3 regions of the Kitasatospora sp. NPDC001683 genome follow, and region 3 is predicted to be linked to each of the others. Evidence: riboswitches for the same ligand, from Rfam matches in the RefSeq annotation. Region 3 holds a riboswitch; each other region holds the start of a gene.
What was found. Region 3 has a riboswitch for S-adenosylmethionine ahead of thrC (threonine synthase). Riboswitches for the same ligand answer to the same signal wherever they lie in the genome.
Positions count from the first base shown of each region.

Region 1: linked by a shared signal. The riboswitch ahead of ACWCYO_RS19035 (aminotransferase class V-fold PLP-dependent enzyme) and the one ahead of thrC (threonine synthase) in region 3 are both predicted to bind S-adenosylmethionine.
Region 2: linked by a shared signal. The riboswitch ahead of ACWCYO_RS19570 (IclR family transcriptional regulator) and the one ahead of thrC (threonine synthase) in region 3 are both predicted to bind S-adenosylmethionine.

Region 1 covers NZ_JBSFGK010000032.1:14,411-19,421, forward strand. The annotation lists gene ACWCYO_RS19025 (DNA-binding transcriptional response regulator) at 1-208, shown strand, start outside; gene trpD (anthranilate phosphoribosyltransferase) at 329-1,405, shown strand; SAM riboswitch class IV at 1,764-1,881, shown strand; gene ACWCYO_RS19035 (aminotransferase class V-fold PLP-dependent enzyme) at 1,934-3,310, shown strand; gene ACWCYO_RS19040 (Lrp/AsnC ligand binding domain-containing protein) at 3,314-3,595, opposite strand; gene ACWCYO_RS19045 (rhomboid family intramembrane serine protease) at 3,638-4,420, opposite strand; gene ACWCYO_RS19050 (hypothetical protein) at 4,622-4,885, shown strand.
Region 2 covers NZ_JBSFGK010000033.1:47,961-52,971, forward strand. The annotation lists gene ACWCYO_RS19560 (class I SAM-dependent methyltransferase) at 1-627, opposite strand, end outside; gene ACWCYO_RS19565 (TetR/AcrR family transcriptional regulator) at 703-1,305, shown strand; SAM riboswitch class I at 1,403-1,545, shown strand; gene ACWCYO_RS19570 (IclR family transcriptional regulator) at 1,755-2,468, shown strand; gene ACWCYO_RS19575 (hypothetical protein) at 2,486-2,629, opposite strand; partial or broken gene ACWCYO_RS19580 (zinc ribbon domain-containing protein) at 2,621-2,935, shown strand; gene ACWCYO_RS19585 (sialidase family protein) at 3,011-4,627, opposite strand.
Region 3 covers NZ_JBSFGK010000100.1:19,551-24,561, reverse strand. The annotation lists gene ACWCYO_RS34255 (alpha,alpha-trehalose-phosphate synthase (UDP-forming)) at 1-337, opposite strand, end outside; gene ACWCYO_RS34250 (glucosyl-3-phosphoglycerate synthase) at 376-1,380, opposite strand; SAM riboswitch class I at 1,524-1,659, shown strand; gene thrC (threonine synthase) at 1,677-2,984, shown strand; gene ACWCYO_RS34240 (MoaD/ThiS family protein) at 3,014-3,292, shown strand; gene ACWCYO_RS34235 (cold-shock protein) at 3,875-4,078, shown strand; gene groL (chaperonin GroEL) at 4,447-5,011, shown strand, end outside.

The DNA.
Region 1 (5,011 bases), on a different contig from region 3:
GCTCGGCCTCGGGCGCCAGCTCAAGGACGAGATCTACGGCTGCCCGCCGGTGCTGGTGCTGATCGGCCGGCCGCAGGACTCCTGGCTCGCCGCCTGGAGCCGGGCCGATGCCGCGATCTCCCACCCGGTGGACCCGGTGGCGCTGGCCGGGGCGGTCGCCACCCTGCTGCGGGCACGGCTGGCCAAGCGGGCCCCGGTCGCACGCTGAGCGAGGGCGTCTCAGTACTAGAGAAGGCAGGGGCCCGGGCGCCCCGCCGCTCGATAGGCTGGCTCCATCCGTACGGACGTCCCCCCGCAGCGGGGGAACCGACAACAGCTGGAGTCAGCCATGGTGAACGTGAACCCTGCGAACGGTGGTACCGACCCCGCGCAGGTGGTCCGCACCTGGCCGGACCTCCTGGCGGCACTGTTGAAGGGGGAGGACCTCGACCGCTCCTCCACCGCGTGGGCGATGGACCGGATCATGAGCGGCGAGGCGTCCCCCGTCCAGGTGGCCGGGTTCATGGTGGCGCTGCGGGCCAAGGGCGAGACGGTGGACGAGATCGCCGGTCTGGTCGACGCGATGTACCAGCACGCCGAGCCGCTGGACATCCCCGGCCCGGCGGTCGACATCGTCGGCACCGGCGGCGACCGGGCGAAGACCGTCAACATCTCCACCATGTCGGCGATCGTCGCGGCGGCCGCCGGGGCCAAGGTGGTCAAGCACGGCAACCGGGCCGCCTCCTCCTCCAGCGGCTCCTCGGACGTGCTGGAGAAGCTCGGGGTGGCGCTGGACCTGTCGGCCCGGCGGGTGGCCGAGGTCGCCGAGGAGGTCGGACTCACCTTCTGCTTCGCGGCGAGGTTCCACCCCTCGATGCGGCACGCCGCCACCGCCCGGCGCGACCTCGGGGTGCCGACCGCCTTCAACATCCTCGGCCCGCTGACCAACCCGGCGAAGGTCACCGCGCACGCGATCGGCTGCTTCGACACCCGGCTCGCCGGACTGATCGCGGGGGTGCTCGCCCGGCGCGGGGCGACGGCGCTGGTGTTCCGCGGCGACGACGGGCTGGACGAACTGACCATCACCACCACCTCGCGGGTGTGGGTGGTGCGCGACGGGGCGGTCACCGAGACCACCTTCGATCCGCGGGACGTCGGCATCGAGCTGGTCGGCATCGAGGCGCTGCGCGGGGCCGACGCCGCGTACAACGCCGAGGTCGCGCGCCGGCTGCTGGCCGGGGAGCGCGGGCCGGTGCGGGACGCCGTCCTGCTGAACACGGCGTCGGCGCTGGTCGCGCTGGACCTCGGCGACGCGCCGCTGACGGAGCAGCTCGCGGCGGGCATGGCCCGGGCGGCCGAGGCGATCGACTCGGGCGCGGCGCAGGACCTGCTGCGGCGCTGGTCGGAGGCCACCAGCCGGATCTGAGACGGCAGTTGAGGGCCCGTGGCGATTGGTCGGTACGGGCCCTTTGCGCGCCCCGAGCCGAAGGGGCGCGCCGGTGCCGAGAGTTGAGGAGTGACAAGCGAGGTACGAGCGCCGGAGCGACGAGCGTCGGCGCCGGGTTCGAGCGCCTGGCGATTGGTCGGTGCGGGCCCTTTGCGCGCCTCGAGCCGAAGGGGCGCGCCGGTGCCGAGAGTTGAGGAGTGACAAGCGAGGTACGAGCGCCGGAGCGACGAGCGTCGGCGCCGGGTTCGAGCGCCCCGGAGGCGAGCGGGCGAGAACACTGTCCGGATGGTGGATGCCCGTTTGACCCTCCGACGTACCCGACCTAGAGTCTGGGCCAGGTCATGAGTGACAGCGCCAAGCCCCAGCTGGCTGTCCGGCAACCCTCCGTCCGTGGCGGGGTGCCCTGGGTGAGGACCGGGTCGCCGGGCAGGCCGTCCGCGCGACAAGCGCGGACGCCGGACGACCAGCACTCCCGGGGTCCCTCACCCCTCGAAGGAGTGCATCCTCATGTCCCTCTCCACCGAAGTCTTCGCCCCGCTCGCCGTCCTCGGCCACGACGTCCAGGTGCCGCTCGCCAGCGGTGAGAAGGTGGGCTACGCGGCGCTCGACTACGCGGCCAGCGCGCCGGCGCTCCAGCGGGTCTGGGACGACGTCGCCGCCTACGCCCCGTACTACGGCAGCGTGCACCGCGGCGCCGGGTACCTGTCGCAGCTGTCCACCGACCTGTTCGAGCAGAGCCGCCGTACCGTCGCCGAGTTCCTCGACCTGCGCGAGGGTGACCAGGTGGTCTTCACCCGCGCCACCACCGACTCGCTCAACCTGCTGGCCGCCGCCGTGCCGGCCGGCACCCGGGTGTTCGCCTTCGAGACCGAGCACCACGCCTCGCTGCTGCCCTGGGCGCACGCCGGGCTGGAGGTCAGCTACCTGCGGGCGCCGCGCTCGCGGGCCGAGGCGGTGGCCGCGCTGGAGGCGGCGCTCGCCGGGGCGCCCGAGGGGCCGAAGCTGCTGTGCGTCACCGGTGCCTCCAACGTGACCGGCGAGCTGTGGCCGGTCGCCGAGCTGACCGCGAGCGCGCACCGGCACGGCGCCCGGGTGGTGCTGGACGCCGCCCAGCTGGCCCCGCACCACCGGGTTTCGGTGCGCGAGCTGGACGTCGACTGGATCGCCTTCTCCGGTCACAAGCTGTACGCGCCGTTCGGCGCCGGGGTGCTCGCCGGGCGGGCGGACTGGCTGGACGCGGCCGAGCCGTACCTGGCCGGCGGCGGGGCGACCCGGACGGTCGCCCGGGAGCTGGACGGCTCGGTGGCGGTGCAGTGGCACACCGGTCCGGCCCGGCACGAGGCTGGCTCGCCGAACGTCATCGGCGCCTACGCGATCGCCTCGGCCTGCCGGGCGCTGACCGAGGCCGGCTTCGACGCGTTGGAGGCCCGGGAGCGGCAGCTGGTCGAGCGGCTGACGGCGGGGCTGGCGGAGATTCCGCAGGTCAAGGTGCTGAACCTGTTCGGCGAGGGCTCCGCCCGGGTGGGCGTGCTGTCCTTCGTGGTCCGGGACTGGAACAGCTCGCACTTCTCGGCCGCGCTGTCCGCCGAGTACGGCATCGGGGTGCGCGACGGGCTGTTCTGCGCCCACCCGCTGGTGCGGACCCTGCTCGGTGAGGAGTCCGGCGTGGCTCCCGGTCCAGTCTCTGTGTGCGGGGCGCCCGAGCCCTCGCTGCCGGGGGAGCGCAGCCTGAACGCGATCCGGGTGAGCTTCGGGGCCGGCACGCCGGACGAGCACATCGAGCGCTTCCTGACCGCCGTGCGCGAGCTGGTCACCGACGGCGCGGCGTGGAACTACCGCAACGAGGGCGGCCGTTGCGTCGCCGACAGCCGCCGTGACGGCTGACGGTCACTCGTCCAGGCCGAGGGCGAACGCCGCTTCCAGGTCGTGCTGGGAGTAGGTGCGGAAGGCGATCTGGGTCTCGGTGTGGGCCACGCCCGGGACCTTGTTGAGCCGGCCCGGGATGACCTCGGCCAGGTCGTCGTGGCGGCGCACCCGGACCATCGCGACCAGGTCGTAGCCGCCCGTCACCGAGTAGACCTCGCTGACGCCCTCGATGGCGGCGATGGCCTCGGCGATCTCCGGGATGCGGTCGACACTGGTCTTGATCAGGACGATGGCGGTGATCACGTTCTCGGGCTCCTTCGTGGGGTGCGGCCAGCGTATCGGGCCTCAGCGGGGGCGTCTCGGGGGGTGCCCGACCATGGTGCAGGCGTACAGGAAGCCGGCCGAGAAGCCGATCACGTGCACCAGGTAGGCCACCCCGGGCCCGGCCGAGTGCACCGACCACCACTGCAGGGCGAACCAGAGGCCGAGCACCAGCCAGGCCGGGAAGCGCAGTGGGAGGAAGAGGAGCAGCGGGACCAGGGTGGTCACCCGGGCCTTCGGGTGGAAGCGCAGGTAGGCGCCGAGCACGCCGGAGATCGCGCCCGAGGCGCCGATCAGGACCCGGGTGAAGCCGGGGGAGTGCGCCTCGGCGAGGGCGAAGCCGTACGAGGCGAGGCTGCCGGCGGCCAGGTAGAAGAGGAGGTACCTGGCCCGGCCGAGCCGCCGTTCGACGGTGGGGCCGAAGACGTGGAGGAAGAGCAGGTTGCCCAGCAGGTGCAGCCAGCCGGCGTGCAGGAAGAGCCCGGTGAGGGCGGAGACCGCCGGGTGCTTGCCCGGGGTGGGGGCGGCGGGGCAGCCGGGGACCGGGTCGGGGCCGTCGGCCAGCTGCTCGGCGGTGAGCGGGTGGCCGGTCAGCAGCTCGGCGGGCACGGCGCCCCAGCGCTGCTCGTACCGCTGTTCGGCGCAGATCCGGGCCTGGCCGGTGCCGTACAGCGGGTTGAGGCCGGCGGCCGGGCCGAGCAGGAAGACCAGGGTGTTGAGCGCGATCAGGGCGTAGGTGACCGCCGGGGCGGGCACCGCCGGGCGGCCGTCCCGCGCGTCGGTGTGGTCGGGGGCCACGAGCGCCATGCGGCCAAGCATCCCTCCGTGCGCGGCAGGTGACACGGCGGTTTACGGCAGGTGGACCAGTCCTCCGGTTCCGGCAACCGGTGGTCGGGGCGGTTGCCCCAGGCAATAGGCTTGGGGCGGGCAATCCCGCCTCCCGCCGCCGACGCCGGGGCTCCGGGGGGAGCGCCTAGCCCACCCAGGGACCAGCCGAGAGGATCCCCGATGACCGTCCCCGCACTGACCGCCGAGACGCGCTGGCGCTGCACGCTGTGCGGCAACCTCACCCGCTTCGACGTGACCCGCACCGCGCGGGTGACCGAGTTCCTGCACTTCGACCTGGCCGGCGAGTCCAAGGTCGAGGAGACCGAGGTGCTCAGCGAGACGATCGAGTCGGTGCGCTGCCGCTGGTGCAACGCGGTGGACCAGGTCGAGCTGGTGGCCCGCCCGGGCGCCGAGGGTGCGGAAGCCCCCGCCGAGCAGGGCTGACCCCGTCGGTGCGGTGGGCGGTGCGCGACGCGGCCGTCCACCGCACGGGACAATACAGACAAGGCGCACGGAGCGTGACGACAGGGGCGGCCGCGGGCCGCACCCGCTGGACCAGGATCGGAGCCG
Region 2 (5,011 bases), on a different contig from region 3:
GAATCGCCACTGTTCCGGATCGTCGAACCGCCCGGTCTCGCGGATCGCGTCGGCGATCTTCGCGTAACCGGCCAGGTACGTCTCCAGCGGACGCCGGGCCGGCTGGCTGCTGAACGGGGAGTCGGGCGCGACCCGCCGGTAGGCCGCGGCGAACGCCTCGGCCACCTCGGCGGGCGGTTCGAAGACGTGCCCGAAGATCGCCAGGCGCCCGCCGGGGCGCAGCACCCTGGCCGCCTTCGGGGCGCCGACGGCCGGGTCCACCCAGTGCCACGACTGGGCGGCGATCACCGTGTCGAACCTTCGGCCGGCCGGCTCCCAGGCTTCGAAGGTCGCCACCTCGACCCGCAGGCCGTGGGCTCGCGCGGCGTCGGCCATCCGGGCGTCCGGGTCGATGCCGAGCACGGTGCAGCCGGCGGCCTGGAACTGGCGGGATGCGATGCCGGTGCCGCAGCCGACGTCGAGTACGTGGGGCCCCGGGCTTCCGGCGACGATGCGTGACACCAGGTCATCGGGGTAGCGGGGGCGGGCCTGGTCGTAGCGTTGCGCGTCCGTGCCGAACGATTCGGCGGTCTGCCGGGCCTGGTGCGGCCGCGCCGGGTCGGGGTGCTCCCGCGGTAAAGTGGGCATGCGTTCACTTTAGTGGGCAAGCGCCCACCTGCCAATGGGCGCACCGGAGTCCGTGTACACGAGAGGATCTGCGAGTTGCCGACCGGGGTGCATCTTCGCGACGCGCGCCAGCAACTGTTCGACGCAGCCGAACGCGTGCTGCTGCGGGACGGCCCGAACGGGCTGACCAGCCGGGCCGTCACCGACGAGGCAGGCTGCGCCAAAGGCGTGCTGCACCGGCACTTCACCGATTTCGACGCCTTCCTCACCGAGCTCGTGCTCGACCGGGCCGCACGGCTCGAGGCGCAGGCGCGGGCGCTGCGCGAGACCGTCGGCGCCGGCACCGTGGCCGACAACCTCACCGGCGCGCTGATCACCCTGTTCGGACCGGTCCCGGTGGCGATCATCCCGCTCATCACCTTCCGGGACGAGCTGCGCGCCCGGCTGCGGCAGGCCACCCCCGGTGGCGGCATCGCGGTCCTCGCCCAGGTCGCGACGGCGGTCTCCGCCTACCTGACGGACGAACGGGCCCTGGGCCGCATCGCAGCCGATGCCGACATCGACTCGCTCACCCTCTCCCTGGTCGGAGGCGGGCACCTGCTGTTCGCGGACCGCGATCCGGACCCGCCGACGAAGGCGACCGTCAACAAGCTGGTGACCACGGTGCTCGCCGACGTCGTGCAACGGCGGCCTCGCTGAAACCGACGGGCCGCCCGCGACGGCGCTGATCGCCGCCGGTTGTGCGGGTGGGGAAAGTTTTGGCGGGGCGCCCGGGGAATCTTGTATGGTTCGTCGCGAATCATCCAGAGGGGTGGAGGGACCGGCCCTACGAAGCCCCGGCAACTCCCCGGTCGAACCGGCGTCCGAAGTACGCGCCGTGCCGCCCGGGATCAGTGCCAACTCCGGCCTGTCGCCAACGTGGCGCGGGAAAGATGAGGAGACACGGTGCTCTCTGTGCTGTCCTTCGCCCGGGCGCTTCCCGCCCCGGCCCTTTCGCGTACCCGTCTCGTGTCCGGCGCAGGCAACCGGCTGCATTCGCAGGCCTGTCCTCGCTGACCACCCCGCTCCCCACCCCACCGGAGCGTCCGTGAGCCGAACCCACCCACGGCACACGGGATTCGAGACTGGAGTACCCGTCCATGGAGAACCTGGAGAACACGAGCGGCGTCGGCGTGCTCGACAAGATCACCTCGATCCTCGGCACCCTGGAGGCCGGTCCGGCCACCCTGGCCGGACTCGTGGACGCCACCGGCCTGGCGCGGCCGACCGCCCACCGGATCGCCGTCGCGCTGGAGCACCACCGCTTGCTCGGCCGGGACCTGCAGGGCCGGTTCGTCCTCGGCCCGCGACTCGCCGAGCTCTCGGCCGCCGCCGGTGAGGACCGCCTGCTGACCGCGGCCGGCTCGGTCCTCACCCACCTGCGCGACGTCACCGGCGAGACCGCCCAGCTCTACCGCCGGCAGGGCGAGGTGCGGATCTGCGTGGCGGCGGTCGAGCGCCTCTTCGGCCTGCGCGACACCGTTCCGGTCGGCCTCGCCCTTCCGATGAAGGTCGGATCCGCGGCCCAGGTCCTGCTCGCCTGGGAGGAGCCGGAGCGCCTCCACCGCGGTCTGCAGGGCGCCCGCTTCACCGCCACCGCGCTCAGCGGGGTACGGCGCCGCGGCTGGGCCCAGTCGATCGGCGAACGCGAGCCGGGGGTGGCCTCCGTCTCGGCACCCGTCCGCGGGCCGTCCAACCGGGTGGTGGCGGCCGTGTCCGTCTCCGGCCCGATCGAACGGCTCACCCGCCACCCCGGCACCCACCTCTCCAAGGCCGTCATCGAGGCGGCCGCCCGCCTCACCGAGGCCCTGCACCGCCCCTGACCCGGCCGCGGTGCCGCCTACTGCGCGGCCTTGTCGACGAGGGCGGCGAACCGCGCCAGCGGGTCCCCGGTGAACGGGCGCAGCGCGGGGGCGAGGAAGCGCGGGCTGCGGAACCGCAGGCCGCCGAGGAAGGCGAAGCGGGTGGTGCCGTCGCCCGGCACGGCGGCACCCTGGTCAAGGTCCCCGCCCCCGGCGCCTCCCGGCGCTGCTCCGCGTGCGGCTTCACCACGCCCGGCAGCAGGAAGTCCCAGGCCGTGTTCGTGTGCAAGAACCCGGACTGCGGCTGGTCGGGCGACGCCGACCACAACGCGGCCCGGAACGTCTTGCACCTGTACCGGATGGGCCTCGCGCTCATCCCGGCTGCCGGAAGGGCAGTCGTCAGGCGCGCGAAGCGCGTCAAGCCCGCTACCGCACAGGTCGCCGCCTCGGCGACGGCGGCGGCGGTGGACGGGACGGTGCGGGCCTGAGCCTCCGGAACCCGAACGGTGTCCCGCGGCTCGCCTTCGAGAGCCGCAGGACGCCGTCCGTCCATTCGGAGGGTGTCAGCGCCGCAGGTGCTGGACGGCGCGCGGGCCGGTGACGGGCGCTGCGGCGTGCGCGGCCTGTGCGCCGGGCGCGCCGGCGGCGGGGCTGCGCAGGGTGCCGGGCTGGAAGCGGCCGCTGTACACGTCGGTGGAGTTCAGCGGGTCGGCGCTGTTGGCGGTCACCATGACCGGGCGGATCTGGTGGCCGTCGTTGATCAGCGCCTGGTAGTCGCCGAGGAAGTGGCCGCCGGCGAAGGGCGCCTGCAGCCAGTCGAAGACCGGCGAGACCTGCCGTTCGATCGGGCTGTCCTCGCCGCCGCGCGGGAAGCTGAGCAGCCAGGCGGCGGTGGGTAGCGTGGTGGTGTTGCCGGGGGTGAGGTAGCGCAGGTCGTAGTAGCTGACGGCGACGGTGCCGTTGGCGGTCACGATGATGGACGGGGTGAACGCCGGGGCGCCCGGGGCCTGGCTGATCCGGGTCGGACCGCTCCAGGTCTGGCCGCCGTCCGTGGAGTGCACCAGCTGGATCGCGTCGTACTGGCCGCCGGTGAACTCCGAACCCTCGTAGGCGAGGTAGAGCTCGCCGGTCTGCGGGTCGACGGCCACGCTCGGCAGACCGCCGCCGGCCCGGAGGGACTTGGTGGCGTCGGCGGGCGCGTTCGGGTCGACCTCGGGGACGGAGGTGTCGGTGGCGACCCGGACCGGTTGGCTCCAGGTCTCGCCCTGGTCGGTGGAGCTGACCATGCCGAAGTGCACGTCGCTGACCGTGGTGGCGGTGCCGTCGGTGAAGGTGATCCAGTCGAAGAAGTCGTACAGCGTGTCGGTCCGCGGGTCGACCACGATCTGGTTGCCGATGGTCTGGGTGTTCGCAGTCGTGCTCGTGATGACGAAGGGCTTCGCCGGGGTCCAAGTGCGGCCGTGGTCACGGGTGATGGAGATGTAGCCCGGTCCGTCGAAGTAGGGGGTCGGGCCGGTGACTTGGTCCACCCGGTCCCAGACCTGGTAGGCGACGCCCGGGTGCACCGGGTCGGCGGTGACGGCGTTCTTGTCGTCGGTGATCGCCGGGTCGTTGTCGCTGATCAGCTCGGTGACGTGCTGCCAGCTGCGGCCGCCGTCGGTCGAGGTGGCGGCGGCCACCGCGCTGCGCGCCGTGGTGGCGTCGAAGACCAGGGCGCTGGCGTAGGCGGCGCCGTCCGGACCGAAGCTCACCCAGCCGTCGGAGGCCCGCTGGTAGGCCAGCCCGCCGGGTGCGCAGTGGGTGAACGGCAGGGCCGTCTGGGTGAAGTGCGAGCCGTCCGTGGTGTAGCTCGAACTCAGGCCCCGGGCGCCGCCGTTGGACCAGCGATCCTGCTGGTAGATGGTGATCGTGTTGGCCGGGTCGAGCGGATTGGCGGCGGCGAACGGTTCGTCCTCCGCGGACGGGTGGTTGGTGCCGGGGCCGTCCGCGGCGAGGTTGCAGGCGGCGTACGGATCGCCGGGCGAGATCAGGGCGAGCGGCGGGCGGGCCGTGCTGGTACTACCCGTACTCGCGCTACTCGTGCTGCCCGTACTCGCACCGGCCGCGGTGCTGCCCGCGACGGAGGCGAGGACGAGCGCTGCGGTCGCGGTGGCGAGAGATGCTCTGGTGCGGAACTGCATGGATACCCCCATGGTCGTCGGCGGCGGAGTGCCTGGTGTCCTGGGTGGTGCTGTGCTGTTCCGGTACCGAACTGGAGTTGATGTTCGGTCGGCCGCGCGAGTCTATCCAGACACGCCTCCCGCCAGTAGTAGCCGGTCGGGATGCGGAAGTCGGCGAAGCCGTCGAGGGCGGCTTCCCGCGGACCGTGGTCGTCGATGACCCGCAGCGGGCCGTCGGGCGGGCGGACGGTCTGGCCGGGCTCGAGCAGGCCGAGGCGTCGGAGCAACGACGCCCGAGCCGAACAGCTCCTCATCGTCTATAGCTGCGCCACCACTCACTCGGACCAGGAGTTCGTCCGGCCGGGCCGGGCCGGGCCGGACGGGAGCGGGGACTGCTCCCCAGGT
Region 3 (5,011 bases):
TGGAGTTGGCGACGCCGTTGTAGGCGCGGGCGAAGGTCTGCGGGTCGATGTCCAGCATCCGGACGGCCTGGCTGCCGACCTCGTGGCCGGCCAGGTCGAGGCGGCCGTCGGGGGCTTCTCTCGCGGCCCGGCGGTCGGCGTCGCCGAGGGCGGCGCAGACCCAGACGGCGTGGGGGTCGTCGATCGCGGAGAGGCCGGAGACCAGGCCTCCGCCGCCGCGGCGCAGGGTCAGCGTGCCGTCGTCGGAGGTGCTGAACGACACCGGTCCCCGGTTGGAGGCCACCAGGACGGGGGCGGTGCCGGTCACACTCGAACGTTCGGTCGTGAGATCGCCCATGGTTGGTACGTTGCCGGGGGGTCGGCGTGGCAAACGTTTCAATGTCGGGCGGCGTACTCGGGCACGGTGTGCATCGGGGGGCGCTCCAGGGCCGTCACGGGGTGGGTGTGGGCGGTGAAGGCGCGGGTCTCCGGGTCGCGGGTGAACTGGGTGAGGTGGGGGTGGACCAGGTCGGCGGAGGCCTTGAGGCGGTGGGTGCGGTCGAGGCGTTCGAGGGCGGTGCGGTAGATGGTGGCGGCCATCCGGCCGAGGGCCTGGCCGTCCTGGTGGCGGTGGTGCCGGACGCCGACGTCGACCTGGGCCAGGGCGTCCAGCCCGGCCAGTTCCAACGCGTCGACCAGCAGGCCGAGTTCGACGCCGTAGCCGGTGGGGAAGGGCAGCCGTTCGAGCAGTGAGCGGCGGGCCGCGTACTCGCCGCCGAGGGGCTGGACGAAACCGGCGAGTTCGGGCCAGTGGAGGTTGAGCAGGGGGCGGGCGACGAGTTCGGTGACCCGGCCGCCGCCCGCCGGGACGATCGCGCCGCTCTCGGTCTCCAGGGGGCGGTCGTACATGGCCTTGACCAGCTGGAGGTTCTCGTCGGTCAGCAGCGGGCCGACGATGCCGGAGACGAAGGCCGGGTCGAACTCGCGCAGGTCGGCGTCCACGAAGCAGACGATGTCGCCGTGGGTGACCAGCAGCGAGCGCCAGAGCACCTCGCCCTTGCCGGGGACGGCGGGCAGCCGGGGGAGTATCGCGTCGCGGTGCTCCACCCGGGCGCCCGCCTCGGCGGCGACCGCGGCGGTGGCGTCGGTGGAGCCGGAGTCGACCACGACGAGTTCGTCGACGAGGGGGATCCGCTCGACCAGCTCGCGGCGGATGGTCCGGACGATGTCGCCGACGGTGGCCTCCTCGTCGAGGGCGGGGAGGACGACGGTGACGGTGCGGCCGGTGCGCTGCTTGGCCTCCAGCAGGGTGTGCACCGGCCGGTCGGCCGCGCTCCACGAGCGGCGGCGGAGCCAGGACGCCGCCTGCGGGAGGAGTGCGGGGGTCGGTTCGGCGGGCACGGTGACTCTCCTCGGCGGGATAGGTGGAACGGGCCATCTCGCTTGGCGGACGGTCCCTTTCGGGTTGGACGCCTTCGGATACAGTCTTCGTACAGCGGTCGGACCTTTGCACGCCGGGGTCGCCGCTGAACCATAACTTCACATGCTCATCCAGAGGGACTGAGGGAACGGCCCGTTGACGTCCCGGCAACCTTCTCGCTCGGCTGTCGTCGACAGGCCCCGGCGGGACAGGTGCCAATTCCGGCCCGTGGCGCGACCGCGCCACGGGGAAGATGAGGAGAGAGGCCTCCGCCATCATGGCTATCGACACCGTCGCACCCTCCCCCAGCCTTCGGCCGGGGGGACTCCCACCCGTCGACCTCGGCCCCGCCGCCGCGCTGTCCTGTCGGGAGTGCGGCACCCGCTTCCCGCTCGGCCCGAACTTCGCCTGCCTGGAGTGCTTCGGGCCGCTGGAGATCGCCTACGAGTTCGGCAGCGAGCGCGCCGAGGAGCTGCGCAAGCGGATCGAGTCCGGTCCCGCGTCGATCTGGCGCTACGCGCCGCTGCTGCCGGTGCCGGCCGACGTGGCTTCCAAGCCCAATCTGAACCCCGGCTGGACCCCGCTGGTGAAGGCGGACAACCTGGGGCGGGAGCTCGGGTTCACCGCGCAGCTGCACGTGAAGGACGACTCCGGCAACCCGACGCACTCGTTCAAGGACCGGGTGGTGGCCTGCGCGATCGAGGCCGCCCGGGCGTTCGGCTACACCACGCTGTCCTGCTCCTCGACCGGCAACCTGGCCGGTGCGGTGGGCGCGGCGGCGGCCCGGGCCGGGTTCCGCTCCTGCGTGTTCATCCCGCACGACCTGGAGCAGGGCAAGGTCGTGATGGCCGGGGTGTACGGCGGCGAGCTGGTGGGCATCGAGGGCAACTACGACGACGTGAACCGCTTCTGCTCGGAGCTGATCGGGGACCCGGCCGGCGAGGGCTGGGGTTTCGTCAACGTCAACCTGCGGCCGTACTACGGCGAGGGCTCCAAGACGCTGGCGTACGAGATCTGCGAGCAGCTGGGCTGGCGGCTGCCGGAGCAGATCGTCATCCCGATCGCCTCGGGCTCGCAGCTGACGAAGATCGACAAGGGGCTGCAGGAGCTGATCAAGCTGGGTCTGGTGGAGGACCGGCCGTACCGGATCTTCGGGGCCCAGGCGGCGGGCTGCTCGCCGGTGTCGGCGGCGTTCAAGGCCGGCCGCGACGTGATCAAGCCGGTGAAGCCGGACACCATCGCCAAGTCGCTGGCGATCGGCAACCCGGCGGACGGCCCGTACGTGCTGGACATCGCCCGTCGGACGGGCGGCGCGGTCGAGGACGTCACGGACGCGGAGGTCGTGGCGGCGATCCGGCTGCTGGCCCGGACCGAGGGCGTCTTCGCCGAGACCGCGGGCGGGGTGACGGTCGGCGTGCTGAAGAAGCTGGTCGAGACCGGTCAGCTGGACCCGGCCAAGGAGACCGTCGCGATCAACACCGGCGACGGCCTGAAGACGCTGGACGCCGTCTCCGGGGCCGGGATGACCGCCGTCATCAGCCCGACGCTGGACTCCTTCCGCGCCGCCGGCCTCGCGTCCGCCTGAACCACCCCCACCCCCCCGCTAGGAGAGCCATGAGCGCCAACGTCCGCATCCCCACCATCCTGCGCACCTACACCGGCGGCGCCGCCGAGGTGACCGCCGAGGGCTCCACCCTGGCCGAGGTCATCGCCGACCTGGAGGAGAACCACGCGGGCATCTCCGCCCGCATCCTGGACGACACGGGCAAGCTGCGCCGCTTCGTGAACGTGTACGTGAACGACGACGACGTGCGGTTCGCCGAAGGCCTGGGTACCGCGATCAAGGACGGCGCCAGCGTCTCGATCATTCCGGCGGTGGCCGGCGGCTGCTGAGCCGTTCCGGCCGCTCCCGGCCCTCCTGACCCGCTTCGAACGGCTTCCCGGCCGCCCGCACCTACGGAATTCCACTCTCCGTAGGTGCGGGCGGCCGCCTGCATTTTCGGCGGGAATATTTCCGGGTCAAGTCGGAGTAGAGTGTGGCTCTGCTGGGAAAAGGGCTTCCCTTCCGGCCCGCGGGGTGCTTCGCCGGAGGTCGTCCGGAGGCTGGGACGGGCCCGGGGACCGGGCCGTGAAACATGTCAGGCCGATGTCAGAATTCCTGCGGGCATTTGGGTAATTCGTCCGCTATGTCCGGCGTGGAATGCCGACTTCCTTCCGTTTTGCTCGGTCTTGTCTCTTGGCGGGGGCGAGGAATTCCCGGCGATTGGCCCTGTTGCAGAGGGCGTCGATCCGGATACATTCAGCGGCGGTCGACGTAATCGCCCGCTCACGGAAGCCTTCCGGTGTTCCCGTGCGGAGGATTGCGGCGTGCACGGCTGCGCTCAGGGGGGGTTCCCCGGGCCGGCCTCCAAACCAGACCCGGGCCCGCGACCTGCGGGCCCGTGAAGGGCCAGCACAGCACTAGGGGAGTTCGGAATGGCTCAGGGCACCGTCAAGTGGTTCAACGCGGAGAAGGGCTACGGCTTCATCGCGGTCGACGGTGGTGCGGACGTCTTCGTCCACTACAGCGCGATCCAGATGGACGGCTACCGCACCCTCGAGGAGGGCCAGCGGGTCGAGTTCGAGATCTCCCAGGGACAGAAGGGCCCGCAGGCGGACATGGTCCGCGCGGCGGTCTGACCCCTTCCGGCTCCAGGAGCTCGGCGCGGCCCACGGCTGGTGGACCACTCGCTTCTCGACGGGCCCGTACGACACGCGTCGTACGGGCCCGTTCGCGTTCCCGCGCGGGCCCGTTCGCGTTCCCGCGCGGGCCCGGACGGGCACCGGCGCGGGCCCGGACGGCGGCTCGCGGGTTGGCGATTGGGCTTGCACTCGACCACCCGGAGTGCTAATCATTGGCGTTAGCACTCACAGCGTGAGAGTGACAGCGGACCGGGTCGGTGAGGCCCCCGGGAGCGGTAGGGGAATGGACCCCCGCACACCAGGGCCGTCCGTCGCGGGCACCCCTTGGTCCGAGCAGTCGACCGTGTCCCGGAGGACCACTTCAGATGGCCAAGATCATCGCCTTTGATGAGGAAGCTCGCCGCGGCCTTGAGCGTGGCATGAACCAGCTCGCCGACGCAGTGAAGGTCACGCTCGGCCCCAAGGGTCGCAACGTCGTGCTGGAGAAGAAGTGGGGCGCCCCCACGATCACCAACGACGGTGTCTCCATCGCCAAGGAGATCGAGCTCGAGGACCCGTACGAGAAGATCGGCGCGGAGCTCGTCAAGGAGGTCGCCAAGAAGACGGACGACGTCGCGGGTGACGGCACCACCACCGCCACCGTGCTCGCCCAGGCCCTGGTTCGCGAGGGTCTGCGCAACGTCGCCGCCGGCGCCAACCCGATGGCTCTGAAGCGCGGCATCGAGAAGGCCGTCGCCGCCGTCTCGGACCAGCTGCTGGCCCAGGCCAAGGACGTGGAGACCAAGGAGCAGATCGCCTCCACCGCCTCCATCTCCGCCGCTGACACCCAGATCGGCGAGCTGATCGCCGAGGCCATGGACAAGGTCGGCAAGGAAGGCGTCATCACCGTCGAGGAGAGCAACACCTTCGGCCTGGAGCTCGAGCTCACCG